2 linked regions of the Bacillus pumilus genome follow. The main gene of each other region encodes a partner of the protein of the gene in region 2 in a complex. Links are inferred from orthologs where the notes say so. Each region holds a gene or a part of one and is shown on either strand. Other genes may lie near its edges.

Region 1 (11,290 bases), 3.1 Mb from region 2 along the record:
ACATCTCATCCATCACCTGCTGGGCAAGATCAAATTTATCCTCATAATGCTGATAAAAGGTTGTGCGGTGGATGCCTGCCACTTTCGTCAAATCCTGTACAGAAATCTTCCCCCATTCTTTCTCGCTTAATAATTGAAATAATGCTTTTCTTAATTGCTGCTTTGATTCCGTTGCGCGCTTATCCCCTCTGTAGCAATCCGCCACAAGCCGCTCTCCCCTTCCTACTTTCTTCAACAGATTTCGCTTTTCTGTTGGTTGAATCCTCCAAGCTGATGAATTAACTTTAATCTAACACAACGAAAAAAAGGAAGCATCTGACAAACTATAAGGAGTGATGATCATGGAAACAACGTCCCCAAGTGCCGTGCAAAAAACGTTATTAAGAGGAAAAAACAAGCAGGACCCGTATCACCCATTTGATTGGTATGCCAACATGCGCAAGACATCACCTGTTCATTTTGACGAAGCCAGCCGAACGTGGAGTGTATTCACCTACGAGGAAGCAAGGCGCGTGACAATCGATAAAGATACCTTTTCGAGTCAGCCTCCTAAAAACCAGCGGAAGCATTCACTGATGAAAACAATGGTGATGATGGACCCTCCCAATCACACTCGCATCCGCTCCATTGTCAGCAAAGCCTTTACCCCTCGAGTCATGAAATTGTGGGAGCCTCGTATTCATGAATTAATGGATGAACTGATGGCACAACTTGAAGGAAAAAAAGAGATTGACCTAGTGCAAGACATTTCCTATCCGCTTCCTGTCATTGTCATTGCAGAGCTTTTAGGTGTGCCCTCAGAGCATAAACAATCTTTTAAAGAATGGTCAGATATTCTCGTCAGCATGCCTAAAAGTGAAAGTGAGAAGGATGTAGCTGAATGGCAGAAAACACGTGACAAAGGGGAAGCTGACATGATGGCATTTTTTGCAGACACCATTGAAAAGAAACGTCACAACCTTGGTGATGATTTAATTTCCCTCATCATTCAAGCGGAGGAGAATGGAGACAAACTGTCAGCAGATGAACTCATTCCATTTTGTAATCTTCTTCTTTTAGCCGGCAACGAAACAACCACCAACTTGATCTCCAATATGATGTTCAGCTTGTTAGAACAGCCTGGTGCGTATGAAGCGCTCGCCCAATCTCCTGAACTCATCCCACGTGCGGTGGAAGAGGCTGTCCGTTTTCGTGCACCAGCTCCTGCGATTGTTCGTTATGTCACAAAAGATACAGAACTTGGAGAGAAAGTGTTGAAAAGGGGCGACAATGTGATTGTGTTTCTTGCTTCCGCCAACCGAGATGAGCGTCAATTTTCAAACGCACATGAATACGATATACACCGCCATCCTAATCCTCATATTGGTTTCGGGCACGGTATCCATTTCTGCCTTGGCGCACCACTAGCACGTCTTGAAGCATGTACAGCTATAAAGATTTTCATAGAACGATATGAGGCGCTAGAGCTCCTTTCTTATGTTCCGATGACAAGCAGCAGCATGTATGGACTGAAAGAGCTGAAACTGCGTGTCACACCTCGTTCATAACAGAAAAGACTCCCGGGCATGGGAGTCTTTTTAAACAGGGGTGATGCCATCTGTGTTCATGAGCACAATGCGATACCCATCTGGATCTTCAATGGTTGCTCCACCCCGTTCCCAATATGGATTTGTAGAGGTGACTTGCCGTCCGCCAAATGAGAGCAACCTCTCTTTCATTTGCTGAAATTCCTCAGCATCCGGAATATAGAACACAAGAAGCTGTTCTGGATGCGGGGCGGGCAAACTTTCTTCTTCTTCATGCTTTGTGATTTCTAAATGAACATGCTGATGAGGGAGCCCCAGCATGACACCATCATATCCTTCATGCTGATCAAACGAGCCTATTCGTTTGAGCCCTAAGCCTTCTTCATAAAAGGACACAACCTCTTCCATGTTGACGGTTGGGCGTGCGATGCGTAATTGAGCGGCTTCGAACTGTTGAAATTTCATCAGTCATCACTCCTTTTCTTCTTTTAGTATACGATTTCTCAATCTTTCTCTCCTCCTCATTTCGATCGTTTTTCAATCATTCTTTCGATGTAGATCCATTAAAAAAAAGCCCAGCTTCTTGAGCTGGGCTTTAAGCACCGGGCGGAACACCCGCATCGTCAAACCTTCTTTCCAGGTTGACGAATTTGTTATATTCTTTGACGAACGCCAGTGATACTGTACCCACTGGGCCGTTACGCTGTTTGGCAATGATGATTTCAATAATGTTCTTATTCTCTGATTCTTTGTCGTAGTAATCATCACGATAAAGGAATGCCACGATATCGGCATCCTGCTCGATACTTCCTGATTCACGAATATCAGACATCATCGGACGTTTGTCCTGACGCTGCTCTACTCCACGTGAAAGCTGAGACAAAGCAATAACTGGAACTTCAAGCTCCCTTGCCAGCGATTTTAATGCCCGAGAGATTTCAGAAACCTCTTGCTGACGGTTATCGCTTGATCGTCCGCTCCCTTGAATAAGCTGTAAGTAGTCAATCAAGATCATTCCAAGACCGTTTTCTTGCTTCAAGCGGCGGCATTTTGAGCGAATTTCACTTACTCTGATTCCAGGTGTATCATCAATGAAAATCCCACTATTAGATAGCGAGCCCATTGCCATTGTCAGCTTGCCCCAGTCCTCTTCTGTCAGATTACCGGTTCTTAGGTTTTGTGCATTGATATTCCCCTCAGCACATAGCATACGCATAACTAGCTGCTCAGATCCCATCTCTAAACTAAAGATGGCGACACTTTCGTCCGTTTTGGTCGCAACATTCTGTGCGATGTTCAATGCGAAAGCCGTTTTCCCTACTGATGGACGAGCTGCTACAATAATTAAGTCATTTCGCTGGAATCCAGCTGTCATCCGATCAAGCTCGGAGAAACCTGTTGGAATCCCTGTGATATCGCCTTTTCGGTTATGAAGCTGTTCAATATTATCATATGTCTGAACAAGCACGTCCTTAATGTTTTGGAAAGCTCCTGAGTTTTTACGCTGCGCCACTTCCATAATGGTCTTTTCAGCATCACTCAACAGATCCTCTACTTCATCCTCACGCGTGTATCCATCCTGTGCAATGGTTGTCGCCGTGCGGATCAGACGTCTTAAAATAGATTTCTCTTCTACAATTTTTGCATAGTATTCTATGTTTGCGGCAGTTGGGACAGAGTTCGCAATATCGGTTAAATACGAAATCCCGCCTACCTCTTCTAGTAAATCTGTATTGGCCAGTTCAGATGTCACCGTAACAAGATCGACCGGTTCCCCTCTATCACCAAGTACAAGCATCGCATTATAAATCTTTTGATGCGACATTCTATAGAAATCCTCTGGAATTAATACCTCAGAAGCGAGCGTGAGCGCAGATGGTTCTAAAAAAACAGCACCTAATACGGCCTGCTCGGCTTCTATATTTTGCGGCGGCAGCCGGTCATCGAGAAGTTCCGTCATGCCAAGCACCGTCCTTTCATAAAAAAATACGCTACTCATCATTTTAACATTTTCACCAATAAAAAAGTGAAAAACATCGTCTATAGTCAAAATTACCATGAGGAGGTTTCGTTGAACAGCCAACCAACGCATCTCAATAGAAAAGACTCTGTAACATCAATTGTTATAGAGTCTTTTATTAACGGTATCTGGTTTTGTACCTGTTGTCGTCCACGTTTTGTTAATCTATTGTTCTCTTAATCCCATAATTCTCTTTTTGTCCAATGTCTTGTAAAGAGCCGTTTTGATAACCAATAGATAACACCAAATCTGGAATAGAATCAAACCCGTTTTTCGCTAGGTCAAATAGTTGTGCACCATAATGTGAAGCGGCAATACGTGCATTTTCAGCTGTATATGGATTTTTCAGGAGTTCTTCTTTGTATAGATCAAAAATATTCGCTCCGTTATCCGTTATAAATTGACCGTTTACAATACTTAAATCTTTTAAATTGTAGCCTGTCACCGTTTTGATTTGGTTGACAAGATGGAACTTTGCCAGAGAATCAGGTGTGAATTGAGTAGAATCATCATTTCTACTTTTCATAATATGAAAAAATAGTTCTCTTGTATTGTTGGTTGTATTTAATAAGTCTTCTATTTGTTTCATGAGCGATTCGTCTTTTGAACCACTCACTACTAATTTGAAATTATTTGGATCAATGGTAAAAGTGAGATTTGTGTTTTTAGGAATGGATATTCCGTTTTTAGAGAATAAATCTTGTAATTGTTCGTTGACCTTTTGACGATTGAGTATTTTCTTTTCTACACTTTCTTGTGTAGGATCGTACCGTTTTTCATTACGGAAGATGGCGTCATTAAAGTCATATTGACCACCCTTATTATTCCTTGCCCAACTCATTTCCATAGTGTATGCAGCTTCTCTTTCCAGTTTTGTTAGATCACTTCTGAAATAAGAAGAGTAAGGGTTTCTATACTTATTATATATATGGTCTTGAGGATCATTGAATCGTTTATTTTGTTCATTAATTTTTTCGTATTTTTCATCTAATATTTTCATCCGTCTATCAGATTCGGTCATCACCTCATTTGTACTTTTAATAGCTGGATGGCTATTGAAATCGGTAACGTTCTGATTGTTTAGAACCGCTGTAGCATTTGATGTATTTATCTTCATTTTGTTACTCCGTAATTCACCTTTTGTCCAATGTCATGTAACGACCCGTTTTGATAACCAATAGATAACACCAAATCGGGAATAGAATCAAACCCGTTTTTGGCTAGATCAAATAGCTGTGCTCCGTAATGTGAAGCGGCAATTCGTGCATGTTCTGCTGTGTATGGGTTTTTCAGGAGATCTTCTTTGTATATATCAAAAATATTGACCCCTTTATCCGTTACAAATTGACCGTTTACAATATTTAAGTCTTTTAAATTGTAGCCTGTCACCGTTTTGATTTGATTCACAAGGTGGAATTTAGCAAGAGAATCAGGCGTGAATTGAGTCGAATCATCATTTCTACTTTTCATAATATGGAAAAATAATTCTCTTGTATTGTTGCTTGTATTTAATAGTTCTTCTATTTGTTTAGTCAGCGATTCGTCTTTTGAACCACTTACCACTAATTTAAAATTGTTCGGGTCAATGGTAAAAGTTAAATTTGTGTTTTTAGGAATGGTTATACCGTTTTTAGAGAATAAACTTTGTAATTGTTCGTTGACCTTTTGACGATTGAGTATTTTCTTTTCTACACTTTCTTGGGTTGGATCATACCGTTTTTCATTACGGAAGGCGGCATCATTAGAATTATAATGCCCTCCTGTTCCACTATTAGCCCATCCAATTTCAATAGAGTAAGCCGCCTCTCTTTCCGGTTTGGTTAAATCATTTCTGAAATAAGGGGAGTTTGGATTTCGATACTTATCAAATATATGGCCATGAGGATCTTTGAAACGTTTATTTTGTTCATTTATTTTTTGATATTTTTCATCTAATACTTTCATTCGTTTATCAGCTTCGGTCATCACCTCATTTGTACTTTTAATAGCTGATTGACCTTTATAGTCGATTCGGTTCTGATTGTTAGGCGCACTTGTCGGGTATGACGTATTAATATTCATTTTGATTCTCCTTTTTTCAAAAAATAGTGATTATTAAATATATCGGCAATTAAGTTAAAAATTGTTAGTTTAATGCCGATATAGTAATTATTACAAGGAGGGTTAAAATATGACAAATACTATCTTCAAACGTTTTTTATTACCTGCATTATTATTAGTGCTTGTTACTAGTTTTTTTGCACCTAATTCAGCAGAAGCAGCGATTACGGGGAATAACAGTCCTAACACAGCAAGCTCAATGGGATATTGGAAATATAGTCGTCCAGATACGACAATCTTACCTGAAGGTGAAAACGAAGCGTATTATCAGTTCACAATTAATAAGGGTGAAAAAGTTTATGTTAGAAGTTCATATGATAAGCAGTACACTGGGATGAAAATAGAGGTTTACAATTCGAAATATTCTGATGGTAGATCTAGAGTCATTAACCCTGATTCAGTTACACCATTTATTTTTGCTAATACCGGTGACGTTACTTCAAATTCAGAAACTTATTTTGTGAAAGTGACCCGTGGTACATATACAGGGAATATGTACTTTACTGTTTCCATTCAAGATCGCATCAAATCTGGAAATGGAACATTCAATTTTACGGGAGTCGCTACCAACATGGGGAACACTTCTTTGAATTTTTTAGGAGTTGATTCTTCTGTCATTACAATGGATTTAACTAAACACACGGCTATTCCCCGAAGTGCAATCGTTAAATCAATTTCAACAACTAGTACCCAATCGCCTAACCAAGGAAATGTCACTCACAAGCTGATGGCTGATGCAAACAAGATTTGGAACGAATCCATTGTTTCATCTGCAACAAGTGGTTCTTACCGTATTTCTCTGGAAAATCAATTAAAAGTCGCTCAAAAATGGAGCTTTAAGTACAATGCAAAGGCTACAGCAAGATCTACTATGAGCAATGTCAAAGCCGATATCCGTTACGAATATGATGTCACAGATGGATTTTAATTTAATGGTGTTTACAGCCATGTACACCAATTGACCAAAAAGTAAGGGTACAGCCCTTACTTTTTTAATTGTATAATTTTCCACTCTAAAAAAGCTACGCATAATATTGAATAAGTTTTGAGATATGGGATCACCAACTTTTCTCAAAATTCTCCTCTTTTTCCCCAAAAATACAATTAGGTCTATAGACTTATTTTTCCTTAAAATCTTTTCAAGAAGAAAAACCTATATATATTCCTGTATCAAACAGAAGAAAATGGTAAAAAATCCGAGGCAGTCAAGGTCTTTTGACATTTCTCCTATTTTTAAATGACAAGGTCCGATATTCCCTTTTTCAAATCATTTGTTAGTAATTTAGCCCTTTATTTTCTGAATATTATGGTAAAAAAATCAAATACACAACATTATGAACATTTGACTTCATAATTGATAACCATTATCATTTGTTTTGCTTGCGGATAGTTGAGAATCATTTTCATTTGAAGAAACCATTCTTTAATTTCTACACTCATCAATATCCGTAAGCCTACTTTTATCATCGAATGAGAGTCGAATTTGAGGAAGGAGACTTGTCACTTATGTCCAAAAGCCCCGAAGGAATGGGTACTGAGGATTCATTTTTCGGAGAAAGCCGTCCTTTTTTTATACCTGGGACGGAGCAACTGGATATCACAGCACACCCATACAGACTTTTTATATTTAAACCGAATACTACTCCTCCAGCGGCTGGTTTTCCAGTCATGTACGTGCTTGATGGGAATTCAATTTTTGGCACAATGGTCGAAGCCATTCGTTTACAGTCAAGAAAACCCGAAAAAACAGGTGTTGTACCTGCCATCATTGTTGGAATTGGCTATCAGACAGACGCGCCCTATCATCCGCTCAGGCATTATGATCTCACTCTAACCGGCCCTGACGCTTCCATTGGTGGCAAAAGAAAGGATTTCTCCACCCATACATATGGCGGCGCATCTGCGTTCTTTTCTTTTTTAGAAAAGGTTGTAAAGCCTTATATCGAGCAGCGCTTTCCGATCAACCAGAGTCGTCAAACACTGTTTGGGCACTCTCTTGGCGGTCTTTTTGTATTACACACACTATTTGAGCACCCTGATGCTTATCAGACATATATTGCAGGCAGTCCTTCTATCCACTGGAACAAAAAATTATTTTTAGAAAAAGAACACCAATTCATCAATCATATACGTCAGGTGCCTATCGATGTCAGGCTGCTTGTAGGTGTAGGTGAGTTAGAAAAACATCATCCATGTCAAATGAATGATCATGCACATGCACTAGCAAATCGTATGCTGCCTTTATCCTCATATGGCTTGCATACAGCCTATCACGAGTTCCCTAAAGAAGGACATACGTCCGTTTTACCGGTGCTGATGAATGACGCTTTTCGTTTTGCACTCTATCATGATGATCCTTTCACACCCACAGACATGAAGGAAAGGCAGTGAACACATGAAAAACAGTGGTCTATCTCAAAAAATAGCCCTGGTCACAGGCGCAGGACAAGGTATTGGACAAGCAGTCGCAAAAAGACTAACCGAGGAAGGTGCGATTATTGCAGCAGTTGACGCAAATGAAGATCAGCTGCAAAGCACCGTCAGGCAAATGAATGATGAAGGCATACGTGCCTTTGCCTATCCAGGTGACATCACCGATCAAACTTCTGTTCAGCACATTGTTGATCAAATTGAAAAGCAGCTTGGACCCATTTATTTACTGGTCAATGTAGCAGGCATTCTTCGAATGGGTTCTATCGACCAGCTTAGTGCAGACGACTGGCAACAAACTTTCGCAGTTAACACACACGGTGTCTTTTACGTATCTCAAGCTGTCTCCAAATACATGATGAAAAGATCAGAAGGGGTCATTGTGACTGTCAGCTCTAACGCAGGTGCCATTCCTAGAATGAATATGGCTGCCTATGCCGCTTCAAAAGCAGCAGCTACTTCCTTTACAAAAACGCTTGGATTAGAGCTGGCAGCCTACGGGATCAGGTGCAACGTCGTCTCTCCCGGCTCTACCGCAACACCTATGCAATGGGCTTTATGGGCTGATGAACAAGGAGAAGATCAGGTGATTAAAGGCTCATTAGAGACGTATAAAACCGGTATTCCTTTACAAAAAATCGCTAATCCTCAAAACATCGCTGATGCAGTCATTTTCTTTGCATCTGAGCAATCCAATCATATTACGATGCAGAATCTCACAATTGATGGCGGCGCAACACTCGGAATCTAGCATTTCATTCAAAAGGAGGCCTTTTCATGAAACATTCATTATTGTCGTCAGAAGAAAAAGTACAGTTGCTTCAAGACTATCAGCCAGGTGCTTTTTTCCTTGCTTCCCCTAAACGCACGATACTTGCAGAAGGGATTTTCCAGCATATTGAAACCAATCAGCTAAATGAACTATCCACAAGGGTAGCGCATGTATTTGACGATGCCAAACAAGCTGGAATTCAAACACCGATTGTGGCTGGTGCTGTCCCATTTGATCCGGCGCAGCCCGTTCGTTTAAATGTACCAGTCCATGTACAGTTTAGTGATCCACTCGAATTTCAACAAGGTGATGAGGAGTCAGAAGCGGTATCGCCATCCTATGAGGTGACACCTGTCCCTGCTCCAGATGTCTACATGGAAGGTGTGAACGAAGGATTAGCTAAAATTGAGAACGGAGAGCTTAGCAAAATCGTACTCTCTCGATCTCTCCATCTCAAAGCAAATCGAGATATTCATACGAAAACAATACTCGAACGACTGGCTCGTCATAATACGACTGGCTATACGTTTGCTGCAAATATAGCTGACCCGAAGGCTTCCCAAAAGCGCATACTTCTTGGGGCAAGCCCTGAGCTGCTTCTTTCAAAAACTGGTTCATCTGTGATTTCCAATCCACTCGCTGGTTCTCGGCCGCGCAGTTCAGATCCAGTAGAAGACCAGCGTCGTCATGATGAACTCCTTACTTCAGCGAAGGATTTACACGAGCACGCAGTGGTTGTCGAAGCTGTCACTAAAGCGCTTACTCCTTATTGTCATACATTAGATGTGCCAGCATCACCATCCGTCATACAAACAGAAACGATGTGGCATTTGTCTACTGTGGTCAAAGGTGAATTAACAGATTCTAGTGTGTCCTCTATTGATTTAGCGATTAGCCTTCATCCTACACCTGCAGTATGCGGAACACCTACAGCAGATGCACGTGAAGCCATTCGTGCGATTGAACCCTTCGATCGAGGATTTTTTACAGGAATGATCGGCTGGGCAGATAATAATGGTGATGGTGATTGGATTGTCACCATTCGTTGTGCAGAAGCTGAGGGTCACTCCCTTCGCCTCTTTGCTGGTGCAGGAGTGGTCAAAGGATCAAAAGCAGAGGATGAGCTAGCCGAAACATCTGCAAAATTTAACACGATGCTTCGTGCGATGGGCATCCATCAGCTATAAAAATACATAGGAGATGACAAAAACATGTTTGTTCAACCACCTACATGGCCAAAAGAATTTGCAAAACGCTACCGTGAAAACGGCTGTTGGCGTGGGGAAACCTTTGGCGGTATGCTTCGTGAACGCGCCGCATCATTAGGAAATAAAACAGCGATTACATACGCTGATACGCACATGAGCTACCAAGAACTTAATGAGCGCGTCAGCAGTCTTGCCGCCGGTTTTCATCAGCTTGGAATTCAAAAAGGAAGTCGAGTTGTCGTGCAGCTTCCGAACATTCCTGCTTTTTTTGAGGTCATTTTCGCTTTATTTCGTATCGGTGCTTTACCCGTCTTCTCTCTGCCGTCTCATAGAAGCAGTGAAATCACTTATTTTATTGAGTTTGCCGAAGCAGACGCATATGTCATACCAGATATCGATGGCGGCTTTGATTATCGAACGCTCGCACGTCAAGTGAAAGAAAAGCTTCCCTCATTACCTCATGTCATTGTTGCAGGGGAAGCTGAGGAATTCCTTGGCTTAGATGATTTGCGCAAGGACCCAGCACTTGATCCCCAAATTCATGTAGAGGCAAGCGATATTGCATTTCTTCAGTTATCTGGAGGCAGCACAGGCCTTTCTAAGCTTATTCCTCGCACGCATGATGACTATATTTATAGTCTTTGGAAAAGCAATGAGGTGTGCGAGCTCACACAAGAAAGTGTGTATCTAGCTGTACTTCCAGTTGCGCACAACTATCCATTAAGCTCGCCTGGAGTCCTTGGGACGTTATACGCAGGCGGAAGAGTCGTTCTTGCACCTGGATCAAGCCCTGATGTCGTCTTTCCACTCATTGAAAAAGAACGGGCGACCATTACCGCTGTCGTCCCACCTATCGCATTGATTTGGCTAGAAGCCGCTCCTCATCGATCAGATGACTTATCGAGTCTTGAAGTCTTACAAGTCGGTGGTGCTAAATTCAGTGCTGAGGCAGCAAAACGAGTGATGCCTGCCCTTGGATGTAAGTTACAGCAAGTTTTTGGCATGGCAGAAGGTCTGGTCAACTATACCAGATTAGGTGATCCTGAACATGTCATTATTCATACACAAGGACGCCCGATGTCTGAATATGATGAGGTACTAGTGGTTGATGATGAGGACAAGCCCGTCCCGCATGAAGTGGCTGGACATCTTTTAACAAGAGGACCTTACACGATTCGCGGCTACTATAAAGCCGATGAACAAAATAAAAAAGCATTTACACCCGATGGCTTTT
Region 2 (11,281 bases):
ACCAACGGATGTGATCTCATTTGCACTTGAGGAAGAAGGAGAAGGGGAAATTGAAATCATTGGTGCTGATGATATTCCGCCAGTACTTGGCGACATCATCATTAGTGTGGACCGTACGAAAGAGCAGGCAGAGGAATATGGACATTCCTTTATGAGAGAGCTTGGATTCCTCACCATTCATGGATTTCTGCATTTGCTCGGGTTTGATCATATGACAGAGGAAGATGAAAAAGAAATGTTCGCCAAACAGACAAAGATCTTGGATGATTATGGCCTTTCAAGATCTTCGTAAGAAAAGAAGGCCGCTTGCCCGTTTTTTTCGGAGTTTTTATTATGCATTTAGAGGAATATGGCGAACTTTCTTGAATGAACGGAATTTTCGATTTCACACAGTCGCAGCCATCATCGTGATGATCTGCGGCTTTTGGTTTCACATTGAACCATTTGAATGGATGATCGTTTTGCTTTTATGCGGGGGGATGTTTGCGCTTGAACTTGTCAATACAGCCATTGAACATACAGTGGACCTGATGACAGAAGAGAGGCACCCACTTGCTGAGAAAGCGAAAGACGCTGCAGCAGGCGCTGTTTGCGTTTACGCCGCGATTTCGGTTATGATTGGATTGATCATCTTCTTACCGAAGATCATGCAATAGAACAATATTACTATTTATTAACATTTTTAGAAATGGGCGTGAAAATGTCACGTGAATTATGTAAAATATAAATGTGACAGTGGTACCATTTCTTCTGAAAGTGGGAACTAGGAATGAACAAACAAGAGTTGATTTCAGAAGCAATTAAAGCAAGGGACTTTGCATATGTACCCTATTCAAAATTCAAAGTCGGTGCAGCATTACTGTCGAATGATGGAACAGTGTATGGCGGCTGCAACATTGAAAATGCAGCATATGGTATGTGTAATTGTGCGGAAAGAACAGCACTTTTTAAAGCCTATTCAGAAGGCATCACATCGTTTCAAATGCTAGCAGTAGTGGCTGATACAGACCGTCCTGTTTCGCCGTGCGGGGCATGCAGACAGGTCATTTCAGAGCTATGTGCACCTGACATGCCAGTGATTCTAACGAACTTAAAAGGACAAATATACGAAACAACAGTAAATGAACTATTGCCAGGCGCATTTTCACCGGAGGATTTAAATGACTAACGAAAGCTTCAAATCAGGATTTGTATCAATTATTGGAAGACCAAATGTAGGAAAATCAACTTTTCTTAATCGTGTTATTGGACAAAAGATTGCTATCATGAGTGATAAGCCCCAAACGACACGAAATAAAGTGCAAGGTGTCTTAACAACAAACTCGTCACAAACGATCTTTATCGATACACCAGGTATTCATAAACCTAAGCATAAGCTTGGTGATTTTATGATGAAAGTGGCTCAAAATACACTGAAGGAAGTCGACCTGATCTTGTTTATGATCAATGCAAAGGAAGGCTATGGCAAGGGTGATGAATTCATCATTGAACGACTCAAGCAAACATCTACACCAGTATTTCTAGTCGTCAATAAAATCGACCAAATTCACCCAGATGAGCTGTTCCTTTTAATTGATGAATACCGCACACGTTATCCATTTAAGGAAATTGTGCCAATTTCAGCTCTTGAAGGAAACAACATTGATACGCTTCTTCAGCAGGTTGAAGGTTATCTTCCTGAGGGCCCGCAATTTTACCCAGCAGATCAAGTAACAGACCATCCAGAGCGATTTATTATTTCTGAATTAATTCGTGAAAAAGTGCTGCATTTAACGAGAGAAGAGATTCCGCATAGCATTGCAGTTGCGATCGAATCCATTAAGCCAGATGAAAATGGCAAGATCCATGTGGCGGCGACCATTGTCGTAGAACGTGATTCGCAAAAAGGGATTGTGATTGGGAAACGAGGCAGCTTATTAAAAGAAGTGGGACAAAAAGCGCGCAGAGATATCGAAGCACTTCTCGGTTCAAAAGTGTATCTGGAGCTTTGGGTAAAGGTTCAGAAGGACTGGCGTAATAAGTCCACTCACCTTCGTGACTTCGGATTTAGAGAAGACGAATATTAAAAAAACGTTGCTGTTGTCATAAAATCTGACAATGGTGCGGTTCGATTAGTAAAAATTGTTTATCATGAAATGGAGGTAGCCTGGTCAAGATAAAATCAATATGTTGGATGTAGCGTTGCTGCTTCTAATAAAGAAAGGTGGGGTTTTTATGTTGAATTTTACATGGAACGTATTTTCACAAACAGGAAGCGTTGACACGTATCTGCTTTTCAAAGAGTTAGAAAAGGAGAACCTGGAAAGACCCGATGTACTTGAAGAAGAGATAGCACGATTTGATTTTCCAATCTTATAATTCTTGACCCCCTCCAATGCTCGGAGTGTAGACAAATGCTCATTAAAAGTGAAGGAATCGTCCTTAGAACAACAGATTATGGCGAAACAAACAAAATTGTCACGCTGCTCACTAGAGAACATGGGAAAATTGGTGTGATGGCAAGAGGCGCAAAAAAATCAAACAGCCGCCTGTCAGCCATAAGCCAGCCGTTTTTATACGGAACCTTCCTGATCCAATCATCAACAGGACTTGGAACGCTCCAGCAAGGTGAAATGATTGAAAGTATGCGGACCATTCGGGAAGATTTATTTTTGACCGCATATGCCGCATACATGACAGAATTACTCGATAAAGGCACAGAAGAAAAAAAGCCAAACCCTTATTTGTTTGAGCTCTTGCTTCAATCTCTGCGTCATCTGAATGAAGGCACAGATGCTGATATTATCTTATTTATCGTAGAGGTTAAAATGTTATCAGTGATGGGGATGAAGCCCGAACTTGATCAATGTGTTCATTGTGGTCAAAAAGAAGGGCAGTTTCATTTCTCAATTAGAGATAACGGCTTCATTTGCCAAAATTGCTTTTCTAAAGATCCGTATAAACTGCCCTTATCCCCAGCAGCTGCAAGGCTGCTCCGTTTATTTCATTATTTTGATTTATCAAGGCTCGGTCAGGTTGATGTGAAACCGCAAACGAAACAAGAAATTCGTCAAGTGCTCGACCACTACTATGACGAGTATTCAGGCCTTTATTTGAAATCAAAAAAATTCATGAATCAAATGGAATCCATGAAAAAGCTCATGGGCGGGGAAAACAAAAGTTGACATCTTCCATGACTTTTTGTAAGATCATCTAAGATCAAATATGTTGCATTGACAGAAAGAAGTACTTGCGCAGAATCCATAAAAGCGACCTTAGGGCGGTGTGAGCTAAGGATGGAGGCGTAACGAAAGGCATTCTTGAGCAACGTAAAACAAAGCGGCTGGTTGCTACGATACCAGCAAATAGGGTGGAACCGCGGGAAAAACTCTCGTCCCTATGTTTGCAAGGAGCCTTGCGAGCATAGAGACGGGAGTTTTTGTGTTCTTTTGCGGGGTTCTAGACCCACCCGCTGTACATAGTGGATGGTGTAGAAAAGATGGAGGTGCGATCATTGAATATTCAAGACATGATTTTGACGCTGCAAAAGCATTGGTCAAATGAAGGCTGCGTATTAATGCAGGCGTATGACACAGAAAAAGGTGCCGGAACGATGAGTCCATACACGTTCCTCAGAAGCATTGGCCCAGAGCCGTGGAAGGTAGCGTATGTTGAGCCTTCAAGACGCCCAGCTGATGGCAGATATGGAGAAAACCCAAATAGATTGTATCAGCATCATCAATTCCAAGTGATCATTAAGCCGTCACCTGACAATATTCAAGAACTGTATCTTGAATCATTGAAAGCGCTTGGTATTGACCCGCTGAAACATGATATTCGTTTTGTCGAAGACAACTGGGAAAACCCATCTCTTGGCTGTGCAGGACTTGGCTGGGAAGTATGGCTTGATGGAATGGAAATCACCCAATTCACATATTTCCAGCAAGTCGGCGGTTTGGAATGTAAGCCTGTTTCCGTTGAAATCACATACGGTATTGAACGTCTTGCTTCCTACATTCAGGACAAAGAAAATGTCTTCGATCTTGAATGGACTGACGGATTCACGGTCAGAGATTTATTCCTAATGGCTGAATATGAGCACTCTGTTTATACATTTGAAACATCTAATACTGACATGTTGTTTGAGCTATTTACGACCTATGAGAAGGAAGCGCATAGCCAAATGGACAAAGGACTTGTTCACCCAGCATACGATTATGTGCTCAAATGCTCTCATACGTTTAACCTGCTCGATGCAAAGGGCGCAATTTCTGTTACTGAGCGAACTGGATATATCGGAAGAGTGCGCCAGTTAGCAAGAAAAGTAGCCAAAACCTATTATGAAGAACGAGAAAAATTGGGATTCCCTATGCTAAAAGAGGAGGCGGCTTCTCATGAATAAACAAGATGTATTACTCGAAATCGGCTTAGAAGAGATGCCGGCTCGCTTCATGTCAGAAAGCACAAAGCAGCTAGGCGAAAAAGTAAAAGCGTGGTTTAAAACGCAAAACATTTCATTTGAAGATGTTACTCTATTTAACTCACCAAGACGTCTTGCTGTACTTGTGACAGGTGTCGCAGAAAAACAAGAAGACATCAAAGAAGAAGCAAAAGGTCCGGCTAAAAAGATTGCGCAAGATGCGGAAGGCAACTGGACAAAAGCTGCGGAAGGTTTTGCCCGCGGACAAGGTGCTTCAACAGATGATCTCTATTTTAAAGAGATCAAAGGAGTGGATTATGTCCATGTGCAGAAGTTTGAAGAAGGAAAACAAGTTAAAGACCTTCTGCCAGCATTAGGTGAGATCGCCACTTCATTAAGTTTTCCAAAGAACATGAGATGGGGAAGCAAAGATTTACGCTACATCCGTCCGATTAAATGGATTGTTTGTTTATTTGGAGAGGAGATTGTACCTGTTGACATTGCTGGGGTGAAAAGCGGCCGTGAGACAAGAGGCCACCGTTTCCTTGGTAAGGCAGCGATCATCGACTCACCTGCTTCTTATGAGCAAACATTGCGCGATCAATTTGTCATTGCAGATTCAGATAAAAGAAAACAAGCCATTACCGAGCAGCTAAATGCTCTAGCTTCAGAAAAAGGATGGGTGATTCCTGTTGATCCTGAGCTTCTAGAAGAGGTCAACAATCTTGTAGAATACCCAACGGTGCTATCGGGTTCCTTTGAAGAAGAATTCCTTGCATTACCGGAAGAAGTATTGGTAACGACAATGAAAGAGCATCAGCGTTATTTCCCTGTGAAAAATGAGCAAGGGGAATTATTGCCGCACTTTAATACGGTGAGAAATGGAAACAGTGAAGCGCTTGAAAATGTCGCAAGAGGGAACGAAAAAGTACTTCGTGCACGTTTATCAGATGCTGCCTTCTTCTATAAAGAAGACGAAAAACTAGTCATTGAAGACAATATTAAGAAGCTTGATAAGGTCGTATTCCATGAGAAACTTGGCACAATTGGCGACAAGCTAAAGAGAGTGACTAACATTGCGACGCGTTTAGCAGCACATGTCGGTGCGGATGAGGAAACGACAGAGCGTGTGGCAAGAGCGGCAAGTATTTCGAAATTTGACCTTGTGACTCAAATGGTCTATGAATTCCCAGAATTACAAGGAATCATGGGCGAGAAATATGCAAAAGCACTTGGCGAACATGAAGAAGTGGCTAAAAGCATCAACGAGCACTATATGCCGCGCTTTGCCGGTGATGAGGCGCCTTCCACTTTAATTGGTGCAATTGTGGCAATAGCCGATAAGCTGGATTCGATTTGTTCCTTCTTCTCAATTGATGTCATTCCAACCGGCTCTCAAGATCCTTATGGACTAAGAAGACAAGCGAGCGGTATCGTTCAAATTCTGCTTGATCGTCATTGGAATATTTCATTCAAAGAGCTTTTGGCACTTGCTCAAGTAGAAGAAGCACACGAAACTGCTCTCATTGAATTTTTAACACATCGTTTAAAATATGTCCTCCAAGCAGAGCATATTCGTCATGATGTTGTCGATGCAGTGCTAGATGTTGAAGATATTGAACCTTATGCAGTTGTGAAAAAAGCAGCTGTTCTTGAAGAGAGCGTGAAACAAGAAAGCTTCAAAGAAACAGCAGAAGCATTAGGACGCGTCATTTCAATCAGTAAAAAAGGTGAAGACGCAGAGATTCAGCCTGAGCTGTTTGAAAATGAGCATGAACAAAAGCTATATGAGGCGTATCAGCAAGTAGAGACAGCCGTCAAGGAACATGTAGCAGCAGGTCAATACAGCGCAGCACTTGAGGCACTTGATACGTTAAAAACACCGATTGTTCATTATTTCGATCACACAATGGTTCATGCAGATGATGAAAAGCTGAAGCGAAATCGTTTGGCACAAATGGTCAAACTAGCTAAAGTCATTCAATCATTTGCGAATATGAACAATTTAATTGTAAAATAAATACCTAAGAACGGTTGCCTTTTTTGAAGGGCAATCGTTTTTTACTCATTTAATTCACGGTTTTTGAGTGGATTTTTGTCTCATTCGGACAAAGATGCGCTATAATATGATGAGTTATGAAAATGATATACATAAAGTAAAGATTCGCTCTCTCTATTTAAAGGTGGTGAGTACAATCGAGTTAAATAAACGGCAAGAGCAGATTTTACAGATTGTCAAAGAGAATGGTCCGATCACTGGAGAGCATATCGCCGATCGTCTGAACTTAACGAGGGCGACCCTCAGACCGGATTTAGCCATATTAACGATGTCAGGCTTTTTAGAAGCAAGACCAAGGGTCGGTTACTTTTTCACAGGAAAAACAGGCACGCAGCTTTTAGCAGATAAGCTGAAAAAACTTCAAGTGAAAGATTTTCAATCCATTCCAGTGGTGATACATGAGAATGTTTCGGTTTATGATGCGATTTGTACGATGTTTTTAGAGGATGTGGGCACATTATTCGTTGTGGACGATCACTCTATTTTAACAGGCGTGTTGTCAAGGAAGGACCTTCTTCGCGCAAGTATTGGAAAACAGGAGCTTCCATCAATCCCTGTCCATATTATTATGACAAGAATGCCGAACATCACCGTTTGCCGCAAGGAAGATTTCATTATGGATGTGGCTAAGCACTTGATTGAAAAGCAGATAGATGCACTTCCTGTTATAAAAGATACGGATAAAGGCTTTGAAGTGGTCGGCAGAATTACAAAAACAAACATGACGAAAATACTTGTTAGCTTATCAGAGAACGAAATAATCTAATTACAGAAGACTGCGAGGGGATGTTATGAGTAATCGCGTAATTTTTGTGGTATCAGATTCAGTAGGAGAAACGGCAGAGCTCGTAGTCAAAGCGGCACTTAGCCAATTTGATGGCGGCTCATCAGACCATTCAAATATTAGAAGAATCCCGTATGTAGAGGATGTCGGTACGATTAAAGAAGTCATTTCACTGGCGAAAGCAGATAACGGAATCGTCTGCTTTACGCTTGTTGTGCCAGAAATGCGCCAATTCTTAATTGAAGAGGCAGAAGCAAACGGAGTCGTTTATTATGACATCATCGGACCACTGATCGACAAGATGGAGACTGCTTATGGAAATGAAGCGAAACATGAGCCGGGGCGTGTACGTCAATTAGATGAGGACTATTTTAAAAAGGTTGAAGCCATTGAGTTCGCAGTGAAGTATGATGACGGCAGAGACCCAAGAGGCATTCTAAAGGCTGATATTGTACTCATCGGTGTATCACGTACATCTAAGACACCACTATCTCAATACTTGGCGCATAAACGGCTGAAGGTAGCGAACGTTCCAATTGTTCCTGAAGTAGATCCGCCAGAGGAGTTATTTTCAGTTGATCCAAAGAAATGCATCGGTCTGAAAATCAGTCCAGACAAACTCAATCATATTCGTAAAGAGCGATTGAAATCTCTAGGTTTAAATGATCGCGCAATTTATGCGAACATTGAACGGATTAAAGAAGAGCTAGAGTATTTTGAAAAAGTGGTGGACCGCATTAACTGTCAAGTTGTTGATGTATCCAATAAAGCAGTTGAAGAAACGGCAAATGTCATTCATCAAATGCTGACCAAAAGAGGTTCCGAATAAACTCAGGATGCTCCTCCTGGGTTTTTCCTATGGTGGTAAACGGGTAAACAAAAACAATGGCATATTTGCTGCATTTGTATTATAATAAAAAATTGTGATAAAATGATTGATTTTAGGTTTAAGTTAAGTCAAGAACGAATAAACTAATATTGGCAGAAGTCAAGTGATTCTGAACATAACTTTTCGACAAAATGAGTTTTACTGTTGTTTGCTATATGGGGGAAAAGTATGGTCTTTTTGCTTCTCTAAAGCAGGAATAAGGTGGAGGGATGGAGAATTAGTCACCTGAATGAACATAAACATGAGAGGACGATTTATGTCGATGCAGATGCTTGTCCTGTAAAAGACGAAATCCTTTCTGTTGCATCTCAATTTCAAATACCAGTGACATTCATTGCTTCATATGAGCATTTTCAAACCAAAAGATCTCCACTTGAAGATTGGCGGTTTGTAGATACACATAAGGAAGCAGCGGATTTAGTCATTGCGAACTCAGTTGCCGCACATGATATTGTCGTCACCCAAGACATTGGTCTTGCCTCCTTACTACTTCCAAGACAGGTCATTGTCCTGTCTGAAAGAGGACGGATGTACACGAACGAAACAATTGATTTTGATTTGGAACGCAGGCATGTTTCCAGTAAACAGCGAAGAAAAGGTGTATACGGAAAAGGTCCCAAAAAGCTTTTAGAAGAGGATAAAAAGCGATTTATTGCGCAACTACAAAAAATCCTGTCGAATCATGAAGGATTTTTGAATTAAAAGGCGAATAATGTACGACGGAGTGTTATTAGGATGAGCAAACGTATACCAGATGAACTTTTGGAGCAAATCCAAAAAAACGCAGACATTGTCGAAGTGATTGGAGAATACGTACAGCTTAGAAAGCAAGGTCGAAATTACTTCGGTCTTTGTCCATTCCATGGTGAAAATACTCCTTCATTCTCTGTTTCAGCAGATAAGCAAATCTTCCATTGTTTTGGCTGTGGTGCAGGAGGTAATGTATTTTCGTTCCTCAGACAAATGGAAGGCTACTCATTTATTGAAGCCGTTTCACATGTTGCTGATAAGTACCATATTGATTTGCCTGATCATGTAGCAAATGCTCAGATCAGCTCCTCACATCAAGAGGACACAGCAGATCATAAAATGATTGAAGCGCATGAGCTTCTTAAGAAATTTTACCACCATTTGCTGGTAAATACAAAGGAAGGTCAAAACGCACTCGATTATTTACGGGCGAGAGGCTTTACAGATGAAACAATTGCCAAGTTTGAGATCGGATATGCTCTTGACTCTTGGGATTTCGTGACCAAGTTTTTAGAAAAACGAGGGTTTGATCCTGCGATGATGGAAAAGGCCGGTCTTTTGATTCAACGTGAAAACGGAACAGGCTTTTTTGACCGCTTTAGGGATCGTGTGATGTTTCCTATTCATGATCATCATGGGACAGTCGTCGCTTTTTCCGGAAGATCACTTGGTGATCAGCAGCCCAAGTATATGAATAGTCCTGAAACGCCACTTTTTCATAAAAGTAAGCTGCTTTATCACTTTCATGACGCGCGTATGCATATTCGAAAACGCGAACGTGCGGTTCTTTTTGAAGGATTTGCTGACGTCATCTCAGCTGTCACATCAGGTGTCGGCGAAAGTGTTGCAACAATGGGAACGTCTCTAACAGAAGAGCACGTGAAACTTCTCAGACGGAACGTAGAAGAGATTATTCTTTGCTATGACTCTGACACGGCCGGTTATGAAGCCACCATGAAAGCATCAGATTTGCTTGGAAAAAGAGGATGTAAAGTTCGCGTTGCCATGATACCAGATGGACTTGATCCAGATGATTACATTCGTAAATATGGCGGCGAGAAATTTAGGAATGACATCATAGATGCAAGCGTGACATTAATGACTTTTAAGATGAACTTTTTCCGAAGGGGAAAGAATTTATCTGATGAAGGGGACCGGCTTTCTTATATGAAGCAGGTACTCCGAGAAATTAGCCGGTTAAACGGTTCCTTGGAACAAGAGATTTACATGAAACAGCTTGCTGGAGAGTTCTCGATCTCACTTGATTCATTAAAGGAACAACTGGAGCTGTTTGAAAAACAGCAGCGTCAAGAGGCCAAAAGCACGCAGGAAGAAAGCGGGCTTGAAAAACGGCGTGCACATCTGTCAACACAAGTACGAAGAAAACGTCTGCGCCCAGCATATGAAAATGCAGAGCGAATGCTGCTTGCTCATATGTTAAAAAGCGATGACGTGATCCGTAAAGTACTGGACAGAGTAGGGATTGAATTTAATATAGATTCTCACAGGGCGCTTGCCACATACATTTACGCTTTGTATGAAGAAGGCAAAGAACCAACGCCGCAGCACCTGATGAACCGTATAGAAGATGATGTCATCAATCAGCTTCTGACAGATATATTCATGATTCAAGTTGGAGACGAACTGAGTGAAGCTGAATTAAGTGATTATGTAAAAAAAGTGTTGAATCATCGGAATTTGTCAATGATAAAGGAAAAAGAACTAGAACGTGCAGAAGCGGAGAGGCAAAAAGATTTCTTCAAAGCGGCAACACTTGCAAAAGAAATTATTCAGTTGAACCGTTCGCTGAAGTAATACGTCTAATATTTATGACAAGACTTACGGCTGGCAATGAATCCTTTATGGGAGGAGCATAAGACCGCAAGCATCTTGCCTTCATCATTATTTATTTTATTCCTATTTGCTCATCTGTTTGATAAAGAGAGAAAAGCAGGGCGGAAGCAAATCGCAAGTTACTTTAGAATTCGTTGCAAGCTTTGGAAGGAGGGATCCATAATGGCTGATAAACAAGCCCACGAAACCGAAACTGAATTGACCTTTGAACAGGTGAGAGATAAGCTCACTGAAACGGGTAAAAAACGGGGCGTTTTAACATACGAAGAAATTGCAGAGCGTATGTCTAGCTTTGAAATTGAATCAGACCAAATGGATGAATACTATGAATACTTAGGCGAACAGGGTGTAGAGCTCATTAGTGAAAACGAAGAGACAGAAGACCCTAATGTTCAGCAGCTGGCTAAAGCGGAAGAAGAATTTGACCTGAATGATTTAAGCGTACCACCAGGTGTCAAAATTAATGATCCTGTTCGTATGTACTTAAAAGAAATCGGACGCGTCAATTTGTTATCTGCTAAAGAAGAAATTACGTATGCACAAAAG

The links.
Region 1: the proteins of dnaG (region 2) and dnaB are in contact, whole or in part, in a crystal structure (PDB 2R6A), measured with the Geobacillus stearothermophilus proteins. The link is inferred for Bacillus pumilus from one-to-one orthologs. Residues at the interface, in WP_049624496.1 of Geobacillus stearothermophilus: Lys456, Leu457, Leu458, Pro459, Ala460, Asn463, Ala464, Leu467, Leu535, Leu536, Ile537, Ala538, Gln544, Glu545, Asp548, Tyr549, His552; in WP_033016901.1 of Geobacillus stearothermophilus: Ser13, Glu15, Ala16, Gln18, Glu91, Leu92, Asp94, Ala95, Val96, Pro97, Thr98, Ala99, Ala100, Asn101, Tyr104, Tyr105, Ile108.

What each region holds. Positions count from the first base shown.
Region 1 is NZ_CP047089.1:14,212-25,501, reverse strand. What follows is about bases 1,305-4,181. They hold dnaB (replicative DNA helicase), read right to left. Parts: upstream 3,487-4,181; coding sequence 2,122-3,486; downstream 1,305-2,121. Other genes in these bases: GPS65_RS00080 (DUF4885 family protein), read right to left, coding at 3,707-4,181; GPS65_RS00090 (VOC family protein), read right to left, coding at 1,578-1,991; GPS65_RS00095 (cytochrome P450), read left to right, coding at 1,305-1,547. Also shown: GPS65_RS00100 (TetR/AcrR family transcriptional regulator), read right to left, coding at 1-235; more of GPS65_RS00095, read left to right, coding at 342-1,304; more of GPS65_RS00080, read right to left, coding at 4,182-4,663; GPS65_RS00075 (DUF4885 family protein), read right to left, coding at 4,660-5,607; GPS65_RS00070 (hypothetical protein), read left to right, coding at 5,717-6,574; GPS65_RS00065 (alpha/beta hydrolase), read left to right, coding at 7,153-8,037; GPS65_RS00060 (2,3-dihydro-2,3-dihydroxybenzoate dehydrogenase), read left to right, coding at 8,042-8,827; isochorismate synthase DhbC, read left to right, coding at 8,854-10,035; GPS65_RS00050 ((2,3-dihydroxybenzoyl)adenylate synthase), read left to right, coding at 10,060-11,290. UniProt on the Escherichia coli protein: The main replicative DNA helicase, it participates in initiation and elongation during chromosome replication. Travels ahead of the DNA replisome, separating dsDNA into templates for DNA synthesis.
Region 2 is NZ_CP047089.1:3,158,651-3,169,931, reverse strand. What follows is about bases 8,414-11,281. They hold dnaG (DNA primase), read left to right. Parts: upstream 8,414-8,866; coding sequence 8,867-10,696; downstream 10,697-11,281. Other genes in these bases: rpoD (RNA polymerase sigma factor RpoD), read left to right, coding at 10,898-11,281; GPS65_RS15700 (YaiI/YqxD family protein), read left to right, coding at 8,414-8,833. Outside these bases: rRNA maturation RNase YbeY, read left to right, coding at 1-292; GPS65_RS15745 (diacylglycerol kinase family protein), read left to right, coding at 270-656; GPS65_RS15740 (cytidine deaminase), read left to right, coding at 770-1,168; GTPase Era, read left to right, coding at 1,161-2,066; GPS65_RS15730 (YqzL family protein), read left to right, coding at 2,215-2,358; DNA repair protein RecO, read left to right, coding at 2,394-3,164; glyQ (glycine--tRNA ligase subunit alpha), read left to right, coding at 3,494-4,381; glyS (glycine--tRNA ligase subunit beta), read left to right, coding at 4,374-6,419; transcriptional regulator CcpN, read left to right, coding at 6,586-7,224; GPS65_RS15705 (pyruvate, water dikinase regulatory protein), read left to right, coding at 7,250-8,071; more of GPS65_RS15700, read left to right, coding at 8,333-8,413. UniProt on the Escherichia coli protein: RNA polymerase that catalyzes the synthesis of short RNA molecules used as primers for DNA polymerase during DNA replication.